DNA from 4 places in the Priestia sp. FSL R5-0597 genome. Region 1 is predicted to be linked to each of the others. Evidence: a T-box and tRNA genes for the amino acid it is inferred to sense, from the RefSeq annotation. Region 1 holds a T-box; the other regions hold tRNA genes.
The links. The T-box of region 1 lies ahead of thrS (threonine--tRNA ligase). A T-box ahead of a tRNA ligase gene usually reads a tRNA of that ligase, here a tRNA-Thr.
Positions count from the first base shown of each region.

Region 2: it has a tRNA-Thr gene. The T-box ahead of thrS (threonine--tRNA ligase) is inferred to sense a tRNA for this amino acid. The anticodon was not compared.
Region 3: it has a tRNA-Thr gene. The T-box ahead of thrS (threonine--tRNA ligase) is inferred to sense a tRNA for this amino acid. The anticodon was not compared.
Region 4: it has a tRNA-Thr gene. The T-box ahead of thrS (threonine--tRNA ligase) is inferred to sense a tRNA for this amino acid. The anticodon was not compared.

Region 1 is NZ_JBBOUZ010000002.1:13,867-18,366, forward strand. It holds gene MKX72_RS26755 (ABC transporter substrate-binding protein) at 1-660, opposite strand, end outside; gene thrS (threonine--tRNA ligase) at 1,005-2,930, opposite strand; T-box leader at 2,982-3,210, opposite strand; T-box leader at 3,249-3,476, opposite strand; gene MKX72_RS26765 (MFS transporter) at 3,567-4,500, opposite strand, start outside.
Region 2 is NZ_JBBOUZ010000004.1:77,266-81,765, forward strand. It holds tRNA gene MKX72_RS28180 (tRNA-Pro) at 1-40, opposite strand, end outside; tRNA gene MKX72_RS28185 (tRNA-Arg) at 45-121, opposite strand; tRNA gene MKX72_RS28190 (tRNA-Leu) at 131-219, opposite strand; tRNA gene MKX72_RS28195 (tRNA-Cys) at 232-305, opposite strand; tRNA gene MKX72_RS28200 (tRNA-Gly) at 316-390, opposite strand; tRNA gene MKX72_RS28205 (tRNA-Leu) at 410-491, opposite strand; tRNA gene MKX72_RS28210 (tRNA-Lys) at 505-580, opposite strand; tRNA gene MKX72_RS28215 (tRNA-Gln) at 585-659, opposite strand; tRNA gene MKX72_RS28220 (tRNA-Tyr) at 667-750, opposite strand; tRNA gene MKX72_RS28225 (tRNA-Thr) at 759-834, opposite strand; tRNA gene MKX72_RS28230 (tRNA-Val) at 839-914, opposite strand; rRNA gene rrf (5S ribosomal RNA) at 1,029-1,144, opposite strand; rRNA gene MKX72_RS28240 (23S ribosomal RNA) at 1,208-4,143, opposite strand; rRNA gene MKX72_RS28245 (16S ribosomal RNA) at 4,369-4,500, opposite strand, start outside.
Region 3 is NZ_JBBOUZ010000001.1:157,327-161,826, forward strand. It holds rRNA gene MKX72_RS00895 (23S ribosomal RNA) at 1-1,138, shown strand, start outside; rRNA gene rrf (5S ribosomal RNA) at 1,249-1,364, shown strand; tRNA gene MKX72_RS00905 (tRNA-Asn) at 1,374-1,448, shown strand; tRNA gene MKX72_RS00910 (tRNA-Glu) at 1,452-1,526, shown strand; tRNA gene MKX72_RS00915 (tRNA-Val) at 1,550-1,625, shown strand; tRNA gene MKX72_RS00920 (tRNA-Thr) at 1,630-1,705, shown strand; tRNA gene MKX72_RS00925 (tRNA-Tyr) at 1,714-1,797, shown strand; tRNA gene MKX72_RS00930 (tRNA-Gln) at 1,805-1,879, shown strand; tRNA gene MKX72_RS00935 (tRNA-Lys) at 1,884-1,956, shown strand; tRNA gene MKX72_RS00940 (tRNA-Gly) at 1,966-2,040, shown strand; tRNA gene MKX72_RS00945 (tRNA-Ala) at 2,063-2,138, shown strand; gene rocF (arginase) at 2,302-3,201, shown strand; gene MKX72_RS00955 (aspartyl-phosphate phosphatase Spo0E family protein) at 3,285-3,446, opposite strand; gene sigW (RNA polymerase sigma factor SigW) at 3,611-4,174, shown strand; gene MKX72_RS00965 (anti-sigma factor family protein) at 4,189-4,500, shown strand, end outside.
Region 4 is NZ_JBBOUZ010000001.1:592,721-597,220, reverse strand. It holds gene MKX72_RS03230 (M48 family metallopeptidase) at 1-501, opposite strand, end outside; tRNA gene MKX72_RS03225 (tRNA-Glu) at 711-782, opposite strand; tRNA gene MKX72_RS03220 (tRNA-Asn) at 787-861, opposite strand; tRNA gene MKX72_RS03215 (tRNA-Ile) at 865-941, opposite strand; tRNA gene MKX72_RS03210 (tRNA-Gly) at 948-1,021, opposite strand; tRNA gene MKX72_RS03205 (tRNA-His) at 1,033-1,108, opposite strand; tRNA gene MKX72_RS03200 (tRNA-Phe) at 1,119-1,194, opposite strand; tRNA gene MKX72_RS03195 (tRNA-Asp) at 1,203-1,278, opposite strand; tRNA gene MKX72_RS03190 (tRNA-Met) at 1,283-1,359, opposite strand; tRNA gene MKX72_RS03185 (tRNA-Ser) at 1,385-1,477, opposite strand; tRNA gene MKX72_RS03180 (tRNA-Met) at 1,505-1,581, opposite strand; tRNA gene MKX72_RS03175 (tRNA-Ala) at 1,612-1,687, opposite strand; tRNA gene MKX72_RS03170 (tRNA-Pro) at 1,693-1,769, opposite strand; tRNA gene MKX72_RS03165 (tRNA-Arg) at 1,774-1,850, opposite strand; tRNA gene MKX72_RS03160 (tRNA-Gly) at 1,857-1,931, opposite strand; tRNA gene MKX72_RS03155 (tRNA-Lys) at 1,941-2,013, opposite strand; tRNA gene MKX72_RS03150 (tRNA-Gln) at 2,018-2,092, opposite strand; tRNA gene MKX72_RS03145 (tRNA-Tyr) at 2,099-2,182, opposite strand; tRNA gene MKX72_RS03140 (tRNA-Thr) at 2,191-2,266, opposite strand; tRNA gene MKX72_RS03135 (tRNA-Val) at 2,271-2,346, opposite strand; rRNA gene rrf (5S ribosomal RNA) at 2,453-2,568, opposite strand; rRNA gene MKX72_RS03125 (23S ribosomal RNA) at 2,632-4,500, opposite strand, start outside.

The DNA.
Region 1 (4,500 bases):
GAATCCACCGTCATATGAAGCAGAGGTATGAGCTTGGAATGAAGTGTCTCGAACTACAGCTGGTAAGATTGTCTGACCATTTTCCTCTTTTACTTCCTTTTTTAATTTCGCAATGGTTTCCTCATGTTTATTTAATCGCTCTTCTGCTTTTTTATCTTTTCCAGTTGCTTTCGCAATTGTTTTAAAAGCATCTATATTCTCTTCATATGTAGATTCACGACTATTCAACTCAATCGTTGGAGCAATTTGTTCTAAGTCTTTATAAATTGCTTTATGACGTTGAACATCTGCAACAATTAAGTCAGGCTTTAGTGAGCTGATTACTTCCAGGTTTGGTTGTTGACGTGTCCCAACAGAAGTATACTTCATTTTTCCATTTACCAACTGTTCAATCATATCTTTTTTGTTGTCATCAGCTATTCCAACAGGCTTAATACCTAAACCGTGAAGTGCATCAACAAACGACAATTCAAGAACAACAATTCTTTTTGGATTTTTAGGAACCTTAGTAGTGCCTAATTCATGTTTAACAGCTACCTTTTGATTGTTAGAAGATTTTTCATTAGTAGAATCCTGCTTTGCCCCACATCCTGCTAACACTAATAATATAGAAAGGATTGCCATTACACTTACTATTTTCAATTTCTTTCGAGCTTTCATTTTCTCATTTCCTCCTATTAAATCCACTAAAATGATAATGATTATCATTAACGTAATGTTCTAAGCATATCTTTTCGTATTTATATAGTCAATAGATTTCCAGTAATAATTTACTCTCTTTCATAGGTTATGAACCTTTTAAAGTAAAGTTTCATTATCTTAAAATGGATAATACTTTCACAAACTTTGCATTTTAAAACGTTAAGTGAATAAAAGACCTAGTTTCTTCATTAAATAAAAGGTCTACTCATTGTCTTTTCCTACTTTAAAAAGCATTGACGAAAGCTATGCTATGGACATTAAAAGAAGGCTTCTTATTATATGTTAAGGAGCCTTCTTTGTTATTATTTAAGTTTCTTAGAAGTAATTTCATCCTGAAGGTTTTCAATAAAGCTAGTTATGTTGCATGTTTCGGATTTCTCTTCTCCATGCTTTCGTACATTGACGGAGTTGCTCTCCATTTCTTTATCTCCTAGTACTAAGATATAAGGAACCTTAGCCACTTGAGCTTCGCGAATTTTATATCCGAGCTTTTGTTCTCGATTATCTAACTCTACTCGAATGCCCTTTTGCCCTAACGCTTCTTTAACTTGTTGTGCATATTGCTGGTGAGCTTTCAGTGATACCGGAATAACCTTTACCTGTACAGGTGCCAACCATGTTGGGAAGACCCCTCCAAAGTGTTCAATTAAAATCCCAAAGAAACGGTCAAGAGATCCAAAAATAGCACGGTGAATCACAACTGGACACTGTTTTTCGTTCTTTTCATTAATATAATTCAAATCAAACTTCTCAGGCAGTTGGAAGTCTAATTGAATTGTTGCACATTGATGGCTTCTTTTTAAAGCATCCTTAATATGAAAATCGATTTTAGGGCCGTAAAATGCGCCGTCGCCTTCATTTAATTTATAATCAAAGTTCAACTTGTTTAATACGTTTTCTAAAGAGCTCTCAGCAAGTTCCCATAAGCTATCCTCTCCCATGGAGTCTTCTGGTCGAGTTGAAAGTTCAATACTATATTCAAAACCAAATGTCTTGTAGATATAATCCACTAATTCAATGACCGATTTAATTTCACTTTCAATTTGTTCAGGAGTAACAAAGATATGAGCATCGTCCTGACAAAACGTACGTACTCTTAATAATCCATTTAGAGCCCCACTGAATTCGTGACGGTGAACTTGACCGAATTCTCCCATTCGAATGGGTAAATCTCTATAGGAATGGAGCTTATTTTTAAAGATAAGCATATGACCAGGACAGTTCATGGGCTTTAATGCAAATTTAGCGTTATCCACTTCTGAAAAATACATATTATCCTTATAATGATCCCAGTGACCAGACTTTTCCCATAATTGTTGATTCATCATAAAAGGAGTACGTACTTCTTCGTAATTATGCTTTTCTTGAACGGATCGTAGGAATTGCTCCAGCTGATTTTTAACCATTTGTCCTTTAGCTAGATAAAAAGGCATTCCAGGTGCTTCATCAGAAAACATAAATAATTCTAGTTCATTTCCCAATTTTCTATGGTCTCTTTTCGCTGCTTCTTCTAGAAACATCAGATACTCATTTAACTGTTTTTGAGAACGAAAAGCTACGCCATATACACGTTGTAACATTTGGTTGTCGCTGTTACCTCTCCAGTATGCTCCTGATACTTTTGTTAATTTAAACGCCTTAACCATTCCAGTAGAAGGAAGATGTGGGCCTCGACATAAATCGAAAAATTCCCCTTGTTTATAAATCGTAACTGTTTCATTCATAGGAATATCACGTAATAACTCCAGTTTCAACTCGTCGTTTATCTCGCTAAATATTCTTTCAGCTTCACTACGTGTCACTTCAGTACGTTCAATAGGATGATTTTCATTAATAATTTTCTTCATTTCATGTTCGAGTTGTAGTAACTCATTAGAAGCAATCGTTGTAGAAAGATCCATATCGTAATAAAATCCATCTTCAATAACTGGTCCTACCCCTAACTTCACATTCTTATGTACTCTTTTTACTGCCTGAGCAAGTATGTGAGCTGTTGTATGCCTCATAATTTCTAGACCTTCGTCAGAATCTACTGTTAAAATTTCGATTTCTGCATTTTGATTAATGGCTCGATGCAAATCATACAATTCTCCATTTACTTTACCCGCAATAGCTTTCTTCTTTAGGCTAGAACTAATGGATTCTGCAATAGCATGTAATGTAATACCTTTTGAAAATTCTTTCTCATTTCCATCTAAAAAGCGAATTTGAATTAAATCTTTACTCATGATAACCTCTCCTATTTAAATAAAGTCAAAAAAAAACATACTCGTCCCTAAGTAAGGGACGAGTATGTTTTCACACGTGGTACCACCCAAATTCCCATCAATATAAAAATATATTGATGGCTCTGGTGCTGTAACGTCGCAAACGTTATTAATTACTACTAGTTCACTAATAAAGCTCCAAGGTGGTAAATTATTTCTCTTTCTTAAGGGCTCACAGCCAAAGACCCTATTCTCTGCAAAGAAGTATAAAAATAATTCATGTCCTTTTCGTTGCTTATCTATTTATTTTTGAACATAAAAAACCGCACTCATCCCTCTAACAGGGACGAGTGCGGTCGTGGTACCACCCTAATTTTATAAAACACTAAAAGTGTTATATTCTCAAAAAGATAACGGATTTCCCGATTGAGGTTACTCTATCTACATATTTCCCCACAATAGCTCCAAGGTGGTAAATTATTTCTCTTTCTTAAGGGCTCACAGCCAAAGGCCCTATTCTCTGTAAAGAAATATAAAAATAATTCGTGTCCTTTTCAACGCTCAACATGTTCATTTCCAATAAATAGAATTATAATTTATATTATTTGTAAATGTCAATACTTAATTCTAAATATGTAATTAATTAGATATTTTCATTTAAAAAGATGGCTTATTGGTACGGCTATTTTTATCTATATTTTTTGTGTTGTACACTAGTAAATATCCAAAGATACTTATAATACCAAACATAACACCGAACATTGTGAACATTATTTCACTTCTCAAAACTCCTAGTAATGTACCTGACACAAGAGGGCCTATAGACATACCGATATATCTCACAAAGTTAAATACTCCCATAGCACTAGCTCGATTTTGCTCAAATTGATGAGTCAATATAGTTGCATAGGAAGGTGTTAAAATACCAATTCCCATCCCATAAATGAATAGGCTTAGTGACATAAGGGATAAGGAAGCAGTATGTGTGAGTCCAAATCCTATAATACTAAAAGCGATTAAAAAATTAGTAAAGGTAAATACATTTATAAGAGAAATCTTCTTTTGAATGTATTTGAATAATAGGCTTCCGGCTATAAGGCTTAGCGTCATAGGAAGATAAAGCAAGCCAACAAGTTTTAGGTTTAGATGGTAGTGGTCTGTTAATAAAACGGGGAGATAAACCAGGATAGAAAAGTAAATCAAAAAGTTCAAGAAGCTTAATGACAACAATACACTTCCCATCTTATCCTTCGCCATTACAAGGTAAAAATGAAGACCGTTCCTCTTGCTTGTCTTGTGCTTTTTCTGGTCTTTAGGAAAAAACAACATATTGATAATAAGTAAAAGAATAGATATACCCACTAATGACCAGAAAACACCATCATAATTGTATCGGTCTCCTATAAATCCTCCTAAAATAGGAGCTACTGCAGGAGCAATAGATAACAAGGTTTGATAAGTTCCCATAGCACTACCACGTTCTTCCCCATCAAAAAGATCCGTTATTGTAGCAGCTGCAATCAATGGAATGGCTGCGGTTCCGAGGGCTTGCAAAGATCGAAAAACAAGAAACAATGTAAAGTTACTCGTA
Region 2 (4,500 bases), on a different contig from region 1:
GTCCCAAACCAAGTGCTCTACCAAGCTGAGCTACTTCCCGGTTATGGCGCGCCCGAGAGGATTCGAACCCCTAACCTTTTGATCCGTAGTCAAACGCTCTATCCAATTGAGCTACGGGCGCTTATTAAAATGGTGCCGAGGGCCGGACTTGAACCGGCACGGTAGTCGCCTACCGCAGGATTTTAAGTCCTGTGTGTCTGCCAATCCCACCACCCCGGCAGGACTTATACCTGGAGGCGGCAACCGGATTTGAACCGGTGATAAAGGTTTTGCAGACCTTGGCCTTACCACTTGGCTATGCCGCCAATATATATATGGAGCGGAAGACGAGGTTCGAACTCGCGACCCCCACCTTGGCAAGGTGGTGTTCTACCACTGAACTACTTCCGCGCATTTATCTAAATTAAGATGCGGGTGAAGGGACTTGAACCCCCACGTCATAAGACACTAGATCCTAAGTCTAGCGCGTCTGCCAATTCCGCCACACCCGCGTGTAAATATAACTGGTGAGCCATGAAGGACTCGAACCTTCGACCCTCTGATTAAAAGTCAGATGCTCTACCAACTGAGCTAATGGCTCTCTATGGCTGGGCTAGCTGGATTCGAACCAACGCATGACGGAATCAAAATCCGTTGCCTTACCGCTTGGCGATAGCCCAATAAAGATGGTGGAGGGGGGCAGATTCGAACTGCCGAACCCGAAGGAGCGGATTTACAGTCCGCCGCGTTTAGCCACTTCGCTACCCCTCCGATATAAATGGTGCCGGCAAGAGGACTTGAACCCCCAACCTACTGATTACAAGTCAGTTGCTCTACCAGTTGAGCTACACCGGCACGATGGTGGAGGATGACGGGATCGAACCGCCGACCCCCTGCTTGTAAGGCAGGTGCTCTCCCAGCTGAGCTAATCCTCCAAAGAATCTATATAAGCGCGTTAATAAGCGTTATTTTGAATACTCATAATAAACTATTTCAAATAAAAAACCCCTATGCTCTTTACAAGAGACTCATAAGGGGTTTTATTCATTGCCTGGCAACGTCCTACTCTCACAGGGACAAAGTCCCAACTACCATTGGCGCTAAAGAGCTTAACTTCCGTGTTCGGTATGGGAACGGGTGTGACCTCTTCGCTATCGCCACCAGACAAGAGATTGCTCTCTCAAAACTAGATAACAGTTGGCTGAGTAAAGCTTACGCTTTTAAAAGTTTGGTTAAGTCCTCGATCGATTAGTATCAGTCAGCTACACATGTCGCCACGCTTCCACCTCTGACCTATCAACCTGATCATCTTTCAGGGATCTTACTAGCTTGCGCTATGGGAAATCTCATCTTGAGGGGGGCTTCATGCTTAGATGCTTTCAGCACTTATCCCGTCCACACATAGCTACCCAGCGATGCCTTTGGCAAGACAACTGGTACACCAGCGGTGTGTCCATCCCGGTCCTCTCGTACTAAGGACAGCTCCTCTCAAATTTCCTACGCCCACGACGGATAGGGACCGAACTGTCTCACGACGTTCTGAACCCAGCTCGCGTACCGCTTTAATGGGCGAACAGCCCAACCCTTGGGACCGACTACAGCCCCAGGATGCGATGAGCCGACATCGAGGTGCCAAACCTCCCCGTCGATGTGGACTCTTGGGGGAGATAAGCCTGTTATCCCCGGGGTAGCTTTTATCCGTTGAGCGATGGCCCTTCCATGCGGAACCACCGGATCACTAAGCCCGACTTTCGTCCCTGCTCGACTTGTAGGTCTCGCAGTCAAGCTCCCTTGTGCCTTTACACTCTACGAATGATTTCCAACCATTCTGAGGGAACCTTTGGGCGCCTCCGTTACATTTTAGGAGGCGACCGCCCCAGTCAAACTGCCCACCTGACACTGTCTCCCGGCCCGATCAGGGCCGCGGGTTAGAATTTCAATACAGCCAGGGTAGTATCCCACCGACGCCTCCACCGAAGCTAGCGCTCCGGCTTCTCAGGCTCCTACCTATCCTGTACAAGCTGTACCAAAATTCAATATCAGGCTACAGTAAAGCTCCACGGGGTCTTTCCGTCCTGTCGCGGGTAACCTGCATCTTCACAGGTACTATAATTTCACCGAGTCTCTCGTTGAGACAGTGCCCAGATCGTTACGCCTTTCGTGCGGGTCGGAACTTACCCGACAAGGAATTTCGCTACCTTAGGACCGTTATAGTTACGGCCGCCGTTTACTGGGGCTTCGATTCAGAGCTTCTCCCAAAGGATAACCCCTCCTCTTAACCTTCCAGCACCGGGCAGGCGTCAGCCCCTATACTTCGCCTTGCGGCTTCGCAGAGACCTGTGTTTTTGCTAAACAGTCGCCTGGGCCTATTCACTGCGGCTCTCTCGGGCTATACACCCTACCAGAGCACCCCTTCTCCCGAAGTTACGGGGTCATTTTGCCGAGTTCCTTAACGAGAGTTCTCTCGATCACCTTAGGATTCTCTCCTCGCCTACCTGTGTCGGTTTGCGGTACGGGCACCTCCCGCCTCGCTAGAGGCTTTTCTTGGCAGTGTGGAATCAGGAACTTCGGTACTATAGTTCCCTCGTCATCACAGCTCAGCTTTCATGATGAGCGGATTTGCCTACTCATCAGCCTAACTGCTTGAACGCGCATATCCAGCAGCGCGCTTACCCTATCCTACTGCGTCCCCCCATTACTCAAACGGCGGGGAGGTGGTACAGGAATATCAACCTGTTGGCCATCGCCTACGCTTTTCAGCCTCGGCTTAGGTCCCGACTAACCCTGAGCGGACGAGCCTTCCTCAGGAAACCTTAGGCATTCGGTGGACAAGATTCTCACTTGTCTTTCGCTACTCATACCGGCATTCTCACTTCTAAGCGCTCCACCAGTCCTTACGGTCTGACTTCGCTGCACTTAGAACGCTCTCCTACCACTGACATCAAAGATGTCAATCCACAGCTTCGGTGATACGTTTAGCCCCGGTACATTTTCGGCGCAGAGTCACTCGACCAGTGAGCTATTACGCACTCTTTAAATGGTGGCTGCTTCTAAGCCAACATCCTGGTTGTCTAAGCAACTCCACATCCTTTTCCACTTAACGTATACTTGGGGACCTTAGCTGGTGGTCTGGGCTGTTTCCCTTTTGACTACGGATCTTATCACTCGCAGTCTGACTCCCATGGATAAGTCTTTGGCATTCGGAGTTTGACTGAATTCGGTAACCCGTTGGGGGCCCCTAGTCCAATCAGTGCTCTACCTCCAAGACTCTCACAACATGAGGCTAGCCCTAAAGCTATTTCGGAGAGAACCAGCTATCTCCAGGTTCGATTGGAATTTCTCCGCTACCCACACCTCATCCCCGCACTTTTCAACGTGCGTGGGTTCGGGCCTCCATTCAGTGTTACCTGAACTTCACCCTGGACATGGGTAGATCACCTGGTTTCGGGTCTACAACCACATACTAAACGCCCTATTCAGACTCGCTTTCGCTACGGCTCCGCCTTATCAGCTTAACCTTGCATGGGATCGTAACTCGCCGGTTCATTCTACAAAAGGCACGCCATCACCCATTAACGGGCTCTGACTACTTGTAGGCACACGGTTTCAGGATCTCTTTCACTCCCCTTCCGGGGTGCTTTTCACCTTTCCCTCACGGTACTGGTTCACTATCGGTCACTAGGTAGTATTTAGCCTTGGGAGATGGTCCTCCCAGCTTCCGACGGAATTTCACGTGTTCCGCCGTACTCAGGATCCACTCAAGAGGGAACGAAGTTTCAACTACAGGGTTGTTACCTTCTTCGACGGACCTTTCCAGGTCGCTTCATTTACTTCGTTCCTTTGTAACTCCGTATAGAGTGTCCTACAACCCCAAGAGGCAAGCCTCTTGGTTTGGGCTAATTCCGTTTCGCTCGCCGCTACTCAGGAAATCGCATTTGCTTTCTCTTCCTCCGGGTACTTAGATGTTTCAGTTCCCCGGGTCTGCCTTCAATATCCTATGTATTCAGATAAAGATACTGTTCCATTACGAACAGTGGGTTTCCCCATTCGGAAATCTCCGGATCAAAGCTCACTTACAGCTCCCCGAAGCATATCGGTGTTAGTCCCGTCCTTCATCGGCTCCTAGTGCCAAGGCATTCACCGTGCGCCCTTTCTAACTTAACCATTAGCGAATAAATGGTACAACATAAAGTTGTGTTATTTATTGGTTTGATTAAAGAAAAGTTTCACTTTTCCTCAGCAATTACTGTTATCTAGTTTTCAAAGAACAATCGCAACCAAAATTCTTCTTATCTAATAAGAAGAAAGTAGTGTGCTTTCTATAATTGAGAGATTGAACTCTCAAAACTGAACAAAGTGTCAAAACGTACGTCATGTAAAAATCCTTAGAAAGGAGGTGATCCAGCCGCACCTTCCGATACGGCTACCTTGTTACGACTTCACCCCAATCATCTGTCCCACCTTAGGCGGCTAGCTCCTTACGGTTACTCCACCGACTTCGGGTGTTACAAACTCTCGTGG
Region 3 (4,500 bases), on a different contig from region 1:
GCCCAGGCGACTGTTTAGCAAAAACACAGGTCTCTGCGAAGCCGCAAGGCGAAGTATAGGGGCTGACGCCTGCCCGGTGCTGGAAGGTTAAGAGGAGGGGTTATCCTTTGGGAGAAGCTCTGAATCGAAGCCCCAGTAAACGGCGGCCGTAACTATAACGGTCCTAAGGTAGCGAAATTCCTTGTCGGGTAAGTTCCGACCCGCACGAAAGGCGTAACGATCTGGGCACTGTCTCAACGAGAGACTCGGTGAAATTATAGTACCTGTGAAGATGCAGGTTACCCGCGACAGGACGGAAAGACCCCGTGGAGCTTTACTGTAGCCTGATATTGAATTTTGGTACAGCTTGTACAGGATAGGTAGGAGCCTGAGAAGCCGGAGCGCTAGCTTCGGTGGAGGCGTCGGTGGGATACTACCCTGGCTGTATTGAAATTCTAACCCGCGGCCCTGATCGGGCCGGGAGACAGTGTCAGGTGGGCAGTTTGACTGGGGCGGTCGCCTCCTAAAATGTAACGGAGGCGCCCAAAGGTTCCCTCAGAATGGTTGGAAATCATTCGTAGAGTGTAAAGGCACAAGGGAGCTTGACTGCGAGACCTACAAGTCGAGCAGGGACGAAAGTCGGGCTTAGTGATCCGGTGGTTCCGCATGGAAGGGCCATCGCTCAACGGATAAAAGCTACCCCGGGGATAACAGGCTTATCTCCCCCAAGAGTCCACATCGACGGGGAGGTTTGGCACCTCGATGTCGGCTCATCGCATCCTGGGGCTGTAGTCGGTCCCAAGGGTTGGGCTGTTCGCCCATTAAAGCGGTACGCGAGCTGGGTTCAGAACGTCGTGAGACAGTTCGGTCCCTATCCGTCGTGGGCGTAGGAAATTTGAGAGGAGCTGTCCTTAGTACGAGAGGACCGGGATGGACACACCGCTGGTGTACCAGTTGTCTTGCCAAAGGCATCGCTGGGTAGCTATGTGTGGACGGGATAAGTGCTGAAAGCATCTAAGCATGAAGCCCCCCTCAAGATGAGATTTCCCATAGCGCAAGCTAGTAAGATCCCTGAAAGATGATCAGGTTGATAGGTCAGAGGTGGAAGCGTGGCGACATGTGTAGCTGACTGATACTAATCGATCGAGGACTTAACCAAACTTTAAAAGCGTAAGCTTTACTCAGCAACCTGTTACCTAGTTTTGAGAGAACAAAACTTTTTCAAAAAAAGTCTTGCTTTCTTTATCAAATCATGTATAATATAATTTGTCTGGTGGCGATAGCGAAGAGGTCACACCCGTTCCCATACCGAACACGGAAGTTAAGCTCTTTAGCGCCGATGGTAGTTGGGACTTTGTCCCTGTGAGAGTAGGACGTTGCCAGGCTATTATTATTCCACAGTAGCTCAGTGGTAGAGCTATCGGCTGTTAACCGATCGGTCGTAGGTTCGAGTCCTACCTGTGGAGCCAACTGGCCCGTTGGTCAAGCGGTTAAGACACCGCCCTTTCACGGCGGTAACACGGGTTCGAATCCCGTACGGGTCACCATTTATTTTTATCTACATAATAGTGGAGGATTAGCTCAGCTGGGAGAGCACCTGCCTTACAAGCAGGGGGTCGGCGGTTCGATCCCGTCATCCTCCACCACCGTGCCGGTGTAGCTCAACTGGTAGAGCAACTGACTTGTAATCAGTAGGTTGGGGGTTCAAGTCCTCTTGCCGGCACCATTTATATCGGAGGGGTAGCGAAGTGGCTAAACGCGGCGGACTGTAAATCCGCTCCTTCGGGTTCGGCAGTTCGAATCTGCCCCCCTCCACCATTTTTATTGGGCTATCGCCAAGCGGTAAGGCAACGGATTTTGATTCCGTCATGCGTTGGTTCGAATCCAGCTAGCCCAGCCATAGAGAGCCATTAGCTCAGTTGGTAGAGCATCTGACTTTTAATCAGAGGGTCGAAGGTTCGAGTCCTTCATGGCTCATTTTAATAAGCGGAAGTAGTTCAGTGGTAGAACACCACCTTGCCAAGGTGGGGGTCGCGAGTTCGAACCTCGTCTTCCGCTCCATTTCTATATAAAAAAACATATTGGGGCCTTAGCTCAGCTGGGAGAGCGCCTGCCTTGCACGCAGGAGGTCAGCGGTTCGATCCCGCTAGGCTCCACCATACATATAAACGTACAACCTTTAAGCAATTTGCTTAAAGGTTTTTTTGTGTAGTTTCTACAAATTAGAATTGTATATATATTCAAAAAAGTGTCGAGTTGAGCCATCGCTCATTTAGCCGTTACAATAAGAGAGTAGCAACATTTGTGATGGGGGGACATATTATGAATAAGCTTTCAATTATTGGAGTACCAATGGATTTAGGTCAAACTCGCCGAGGGGTCGATATGGGGCCAAGTGCGATACGATATGCAGGTGTTATGGAACGCATCGAGAATATTGGATATAGTGTAGAAGATAAAGGGAATATTGAAATTGCCTTAGCTGAACGAGTACATAGTGATGAAAATACAAACTTAAAGAATTTAAAAGCTGTAGCGGATGCTAGCGAAAGACTTGCTCAGACCGTAAGTGATGTTATTACAAATAAAAGGTTTCCTTTAGTGCTAGGGGGAGATCACAGCATCGCTATCGGAACACTAGCAGGAGTAAGTCGTCATTATAAAAATTTGGGCGTAATTTGGTATGATGCACACGGAGATTTAAATACAGCAGATACGTCTCCTTCCGGAAATATTCACGGTATGCCATTGGCGGCAAGTATAGGTATAGGAGACGAAGCATTGACTCGAATTGGTGGCTATGCCCCTAAAGTCAAGCCCGAGAATATTGTGATTATCGGAGCCCGTTCTTTAGATGAAGGAGAAAAAGAGCTAATAAAGGAAAAAGGAATTAAAGTGTATACGATGCATGAGATAGATCGAATGGGTATGACAAAAGTAATGGAAGAAACAATTTTATATTTGCGTGATAAAACAGATGGCGTTCATCTATCACTCGATTTAGATGGACTGGATCCACATGATGCACCTGGAGTAGGAACGCCAGTTATCGGTGGAATAAGCTACAGAGAAAGTCATTTAGCTATGGAGATGTTGGCAGAATCTCAGCTAATCACTTCTGCCGAGTTTGTGGAAGTGAATCCTATTTTAGATGAGCGGAATAAAACAGCTACCGTAGCTGTTGCATTAATGGGCTCACTTTTAGGAGAAAAATTAGTATAAAACATTATTGCCTACCAAAAGGTACATGAAACATATGTGAAGGTAAAAAAAAAGAAGCTCTTAGTTCAGATTCTAGAGCTTCTTTATATAGAGAAAAACTTTTCATATTCATTTAATAGACCATCTAGCTCTGAGCTTACTCTCACCACTGTTAGTGATGATAAAGGATTTTCTGCTGCAAGAGTGACCATGTTATTTCTACATTCTTCAATTTGATTCAAAAGGTTTTCTTTTGTATGAGTCAAGCTTTCCACTCCTCTTCTTTTCATCTATACTAATTACATAACCTACGTACGATCTTTTTAAACGTATTTGACAAATTTTTGTTAAAATAATTAAGCATAAGTGAAACTTTATGATAAAGTACACGTATATATACTATCCCGCAATGGGCGGAGGTAACCGTTACATGGATTTATTATTAAAAAGAAAAATAAAAAAAGTAAAAAAAGGTGACCAGGATGCGTTTGCTGACATAGTAGAATATCACAAGGATAAACTTTTTCATCTATGTTATCGAATGCTAGGAAACCGGGAAGAAGCGCAAGACGCTGCACAAGAAGCGTTTATTCGAGCCTATGTAAATATTCATAGCTATGACACGAGTAAAAAGTTTTCCACCTGGCTATATCGAATTGCTACAAATCTTTGTATTGATCGAATTCGTAAAAAAAAGCCAGACTATTATTTAGATGCAGAAGTAGCCGGGACCGACGGGTTAAATATGTACTCTCAAATAGCTGCCGATCAGGCCTTACCAGAGGAAGAGCTAGAGCAAGTAGAATTGCAAGAATTCATTCAGTCGGAAATATTAAAGCTACCTGAGAAATATCGAACTGTCATTGTCCTAAAATATATAGATGAGCTGTCGTTAAAAGAAATCAGCGATATTTTAGACCTGCCTCTTGGTACGGTAAAGACTAGAATTCACAGAGGACGTGAAGCTTTAAGAAATCGACTTCGCCACTTGTAAGGAGTGAACTAAGAATGAAATGTCCAAAAATGTATGTAAACCTCATTCATGAGCATTTAGATGGAGATATTACAAAAGAAAATGAACTGTTATTAAAAGAGCATTTGCACCAATGCAAAGGTTGTCAGCAGCATATGCATCAGTTAAAAAGAACGATTGCATTTGTGCAAAGCACTTCTCATATAGAATTACCTATGAACTTTACAGCAGGTGTTATGGCCGGGTTACCACGTGAGAAGAATCGAATTCGAATGAATAGATGGTTTACAAACCATCCGATTCTTAGTGCAGCTGCTGTATTTGTGTTGTTAATGTCCGGCACGGTG
Region 4 (4,500 bases), on a different contig from region 1:
GAATGCATATAACACAGCAATCACTAAAAACATCGTGGCATAGTTCACCCAAAAATCTGTAAAAAGATCTTTCATCCATCCTTGGAAAGGTTGCGTCGTAATATGGTAAGCCGTTGAAAGCTTATAGCTAATCCAGTCCATAGGAAAAGAGTAGATCAGCAGCAGAACAGATAACCAAAATACATAAATAGCAGTTTGGAGAAGACTGAAACGACTGACGTCTTTAGACCACTTATTCACTTTCTTAGACACACCTAACACTAAAATTAAAATAAACCCTAACCACTCATATGGAATTCGGATAAAAAAGAGCGCATCTCTAATCTTTGAATATTTTTCGGTTAACATAAGTTCTCTTGCATTCATAAACGTAGCAGGATCCACGCTGGTACCTTTTAATGATTGTGGAATAGAGGTGTCACTTATATAAAATAAATACACCCATATACAAGCTGCATACACAAGAAAAACTCCGATGGACCACAAAACAAGTTTTTTCACGCATTCCCCTCCTTTTGTACAAACAGTATTCTGTTATTACTATTGTAGGTTTTTTTTCGAAATTTAGAACAAGCGTTTAGAGATGTGCCATAGGAAATGCAAATTGTGAAGAGAAAATCATAGAAAAACGAAAAATAGAGTTTATTCTTTTGTCTAAACTCTGTTTACAAACAAAAAAAGCAGTTTGCATATGCAAACTGCTTTTGAGATGACCCGTACGGGATTCGAACCCGTGTTACCGCCGTGAAAGGGCGGTGTCTTAACCGCTTGACCAACGGGCCAGTATGGCTCCACAGGTAGGACTCGAACCTACGACCGATCGGTTAACAGCCGATAGCTCTACCACTGAGCTACTGTGGAATATGGTGGGCCTAAGTGGACTCGAACCACCGACCTCACGCTTATCAGGCGTGCGCTCTAACCAGCTGAGCTATAGGCCCATTATTTGGAGCGGGTGATGAGAATCGAACTCACGACATCAGCTTGGAAGGCTGAGGTTTTACCACTAAACTACACCCGCGTTACTTAAGATGGGGCGACTGATGGGAATCGAACCCACGAATGCCGGAACCACAATCCGGTGCGTTAACCACTTCGCCACAATCGCCGTCTTAAAATGGTGGCTCGGGACGGAATCGAACCGCCGACACAAGGATTTTCAGTCCTTTGCTCTACCAACTGAGCTACCGAGCCAAATAAAATGGCGGTCCCGACGGGAATCGAACCCGCGATCTCCTGCGTGACAGGCAGGCATGTTAACCGCTACACCACGGGACCACTTTGGTTGCGGGGACAGGATTTGAACCTGCGACCTTCGGGTTATGAGCCCGACGAGCTACCGAACTGCTCCACCCCGCGATGATATGAATATGATATAAATAAATGGCGGAGGAAGAGGGATTCGAACCCCCGCGGGCTTTAACACCCCTGTCGGTTTTCAAGACCGATCCCTTCAGCCGGACTTGGGTATTCCTCCGTATATTTATAACAAATGTAACTTATATGGTAGCGGCGGAGGGAGTCGAACCCACGACCTCACGGGTATGAACCGTACGCTCTAGCCAGCTGAGCTACACCGCCATATTATTCGTTACAATTATTTAATTTCATTGGTGGAGCCTAGCGGGATCGAACCGCTGACCTCCTGCGTGCAAGGCAGGCGCTCTCCCAGCTGAGCTAAGGCCCCATAAATGGTCGGGAAGACAGGATTCGAACCTGCGACCCCTTGGTCCCAAACCAAGTGCTCTACCAAGCTGAGCTACTTCCCGTTTATGGCGCGCCCGAGAGGAGTCGAACCCCTAACCTTTTGATCCGTAGTCAAACGCTCTATCCAATTGAGCTACGGGCGCTTTATATGGAGCGGAAGACGAGGTTCGAACTCGCGACCCCCACCTTGGCAAGGTGGTGTTCTACCACTGAACTACTTCCGCTTATTAAAATGAGCCATGAAGGACTCGAACCTTCGACCCTCTGATTAAAAGTCAGATGCTCTACCAACTGAGCTAATGGCTCTCTATGGCTGGGCTAGCTGGATTCGAACCAACGCATGACGGAATCAAAATCCGTTGCCTTACCGCTTGGCGATAGCCCAATAAAATGGTGGAGGGGGGCAGATTCGAACTGCCGAACCCGAAGGAGCGGATTTACAGTCCGCCGCGTTTAGCCACTTCGCTACCCCTCCGATATAAATGGTGCCGGCAAGAGGACTTGAACCCCCAACCTACTGATTACAAGTCAGTTGCTCTACCAGTTGAGCTACACCGGCACGGTGGTGGAGGATGACGGGATCGAACCGCCGACCCCCTGCTTGTAAGGCAGGTGCTCTCCCAGCTGAGCTAATCCTCCAAATATCATACACAACATTAAATGTGTATATAAGTTTTTTACAAATGAGCCAAATAAAAAACCCCTAGACTCTTTTACAAGAGCATAAAAAGGGGTCTTATTCATTGCCTGGCAACGTCCTACTCTCACAGGGACAAAGTCCCAACTACCATTGGCGCTAAAGAGCTTAACTTCCGTGTTCGGTATGGGAACGGGTGTGACCTCTTCGCTATCGCCACCAGACAAGAGATTGCTCTCTCAAAACTAGATAACAATTTGCTGAGTAAAGCTTACGCTTTTAAAAGTTTGGTTAAGTCCTCGATCGATTAGTATCAGTCAGCTACACATGTCGCCACGCTTCCACCTCTGACCTATCAACCTGATCATCTTTCAGGGATCTTACTAGCTTGCGCTATGGGAAATCTCATCTTGAGGGGGGCTTCATGCTTAGATGCTTTCAGCACTTATCCCGTCCACACATAGCTACCCAGCGATGCCTTTGGCAAGACAACTGGTACACCAGCGGTGTGTCCATCCCGGTCCTCTCGTACTAAGGACAGCTCCTCTCAAATTTCCTACGCCCACGACGGATAGGGACCGAACTGTCTCACGACGTTCTGAACCCAGCTCGCGTACCGCTTTAATGGGCGAACAGCCCAACCCTTGGGACCGACTACAGCCCCAGGATGCGATGAGCCGACATCGAGGTGCCAAACCTCCCCGTCGATGTGGACTCTTGGGGGAGATAAGCCTGTTATCCCCGGGGTAGCTTTTATCCGTTGAGCGATGGCCCTTCCATGCGGAACCACCGGATCACTAAGCCCGACTTTCGTCCCTGCTCGACTTGTAGGTCTCGCAGTCAAGCTCCCTTGTGCCTTTACACTCTACGAATGATTTCCAACCATTCTGAGGGAACCTTTGGGCGCCTCCGTTACATTTTAGGAGGCGACCGCCCCAGTCAAACTGCCCACCTGACACTGTCTCCCGGCCCGATCAGGGCCGCGGGTTAGAATTTCAATACAGCCAGGGTAGTATCCCACCGACGCCTCCACCGAAGCTAGCGCTCCGGCTTCTCAGGCTCCTACCTATCCTGTACAAGCTGTACCAAAATTCAATATCAGGCTACAGTAAAGCTCCACGGGGTCTTTCCGTCCTGTCGCGGGTAACCTGCATCTTCACAGGTACTATAATTTCACCGAGTCTCTCGTTGAGACAGTGCCCAGATCGTTACGCCTTTCGTGCGGGTCGGAACTTACCCGACAAGGAATTTCGCTACCTTAGGACCGTTATAGTTACGGCCGCCGTTTACTGGGGCTTCGATTCAGAGCTTCTCCCAAAGGATAACCCCTCCTCTTAACCTTCCAGCACCGGGCAGGCGTCAGCCCCTATACTTCGCCTTGCGGCTTCGCAGAGACCTGTGTTTTTGCTAAACAGTCGCCTGGGCCTATTCACTGCGGCTCTCTCGGGCTATACACCCTACCAGAGCACCCCTTCTCCCGAAGTTACGGGGTCATTTTGCCGAGTTCCTTAACGAGAGTTCTCTCGATCACCTTAGGATTCTCTCCTCGCCTACCTGTGTCGGTTTGCGGTACGGGCACCTCCCGCCTCGCTAGAGGCTTTTCTTGGCAGTGTGGAATCAGGAACTTCGGTACTATAATTCCCTCGTCATCACAGCTCAGCCTTTATGATGAGCGGATTTGCCTACTCATCAGCCTAACTGCTTGAACGCGCATATCCAGCAGCGCGCTTACCCTATCCTACTGCGTCCCCCCATTACTCAAACGGCGGGGAGGTGGTACAGGAATATCAACCTGTTGGCCATCGCCTACGCTTTTCAGCCTCGGCTTAGGTCCCGACTAACCCTGAGCGGACGAGCCTTCCTCAGGAAACCTTAGGCATTCGGTGGACAAGATTCTCACTTGTCTTTCGCTACTCATACCGGCATTCTCACTTCTAAGCGCTCCACCAGTCCTTACGGTCTGACTTCGCTGCACTTAGAACGCTCTCCTACCACTGACATCAAAGATGTCAATCCACAGCTTCGGTGATACGTTTAGCCCCGGTACATTTTCGGCGCAGAGTCACTCGACCAGTGAGCTATTACGCACTCTTTAAATGGTGGCTGCTTCTAAGCCAACATCCTGGTTGTCTAAGCAACTCCACATCCTTTTCCAC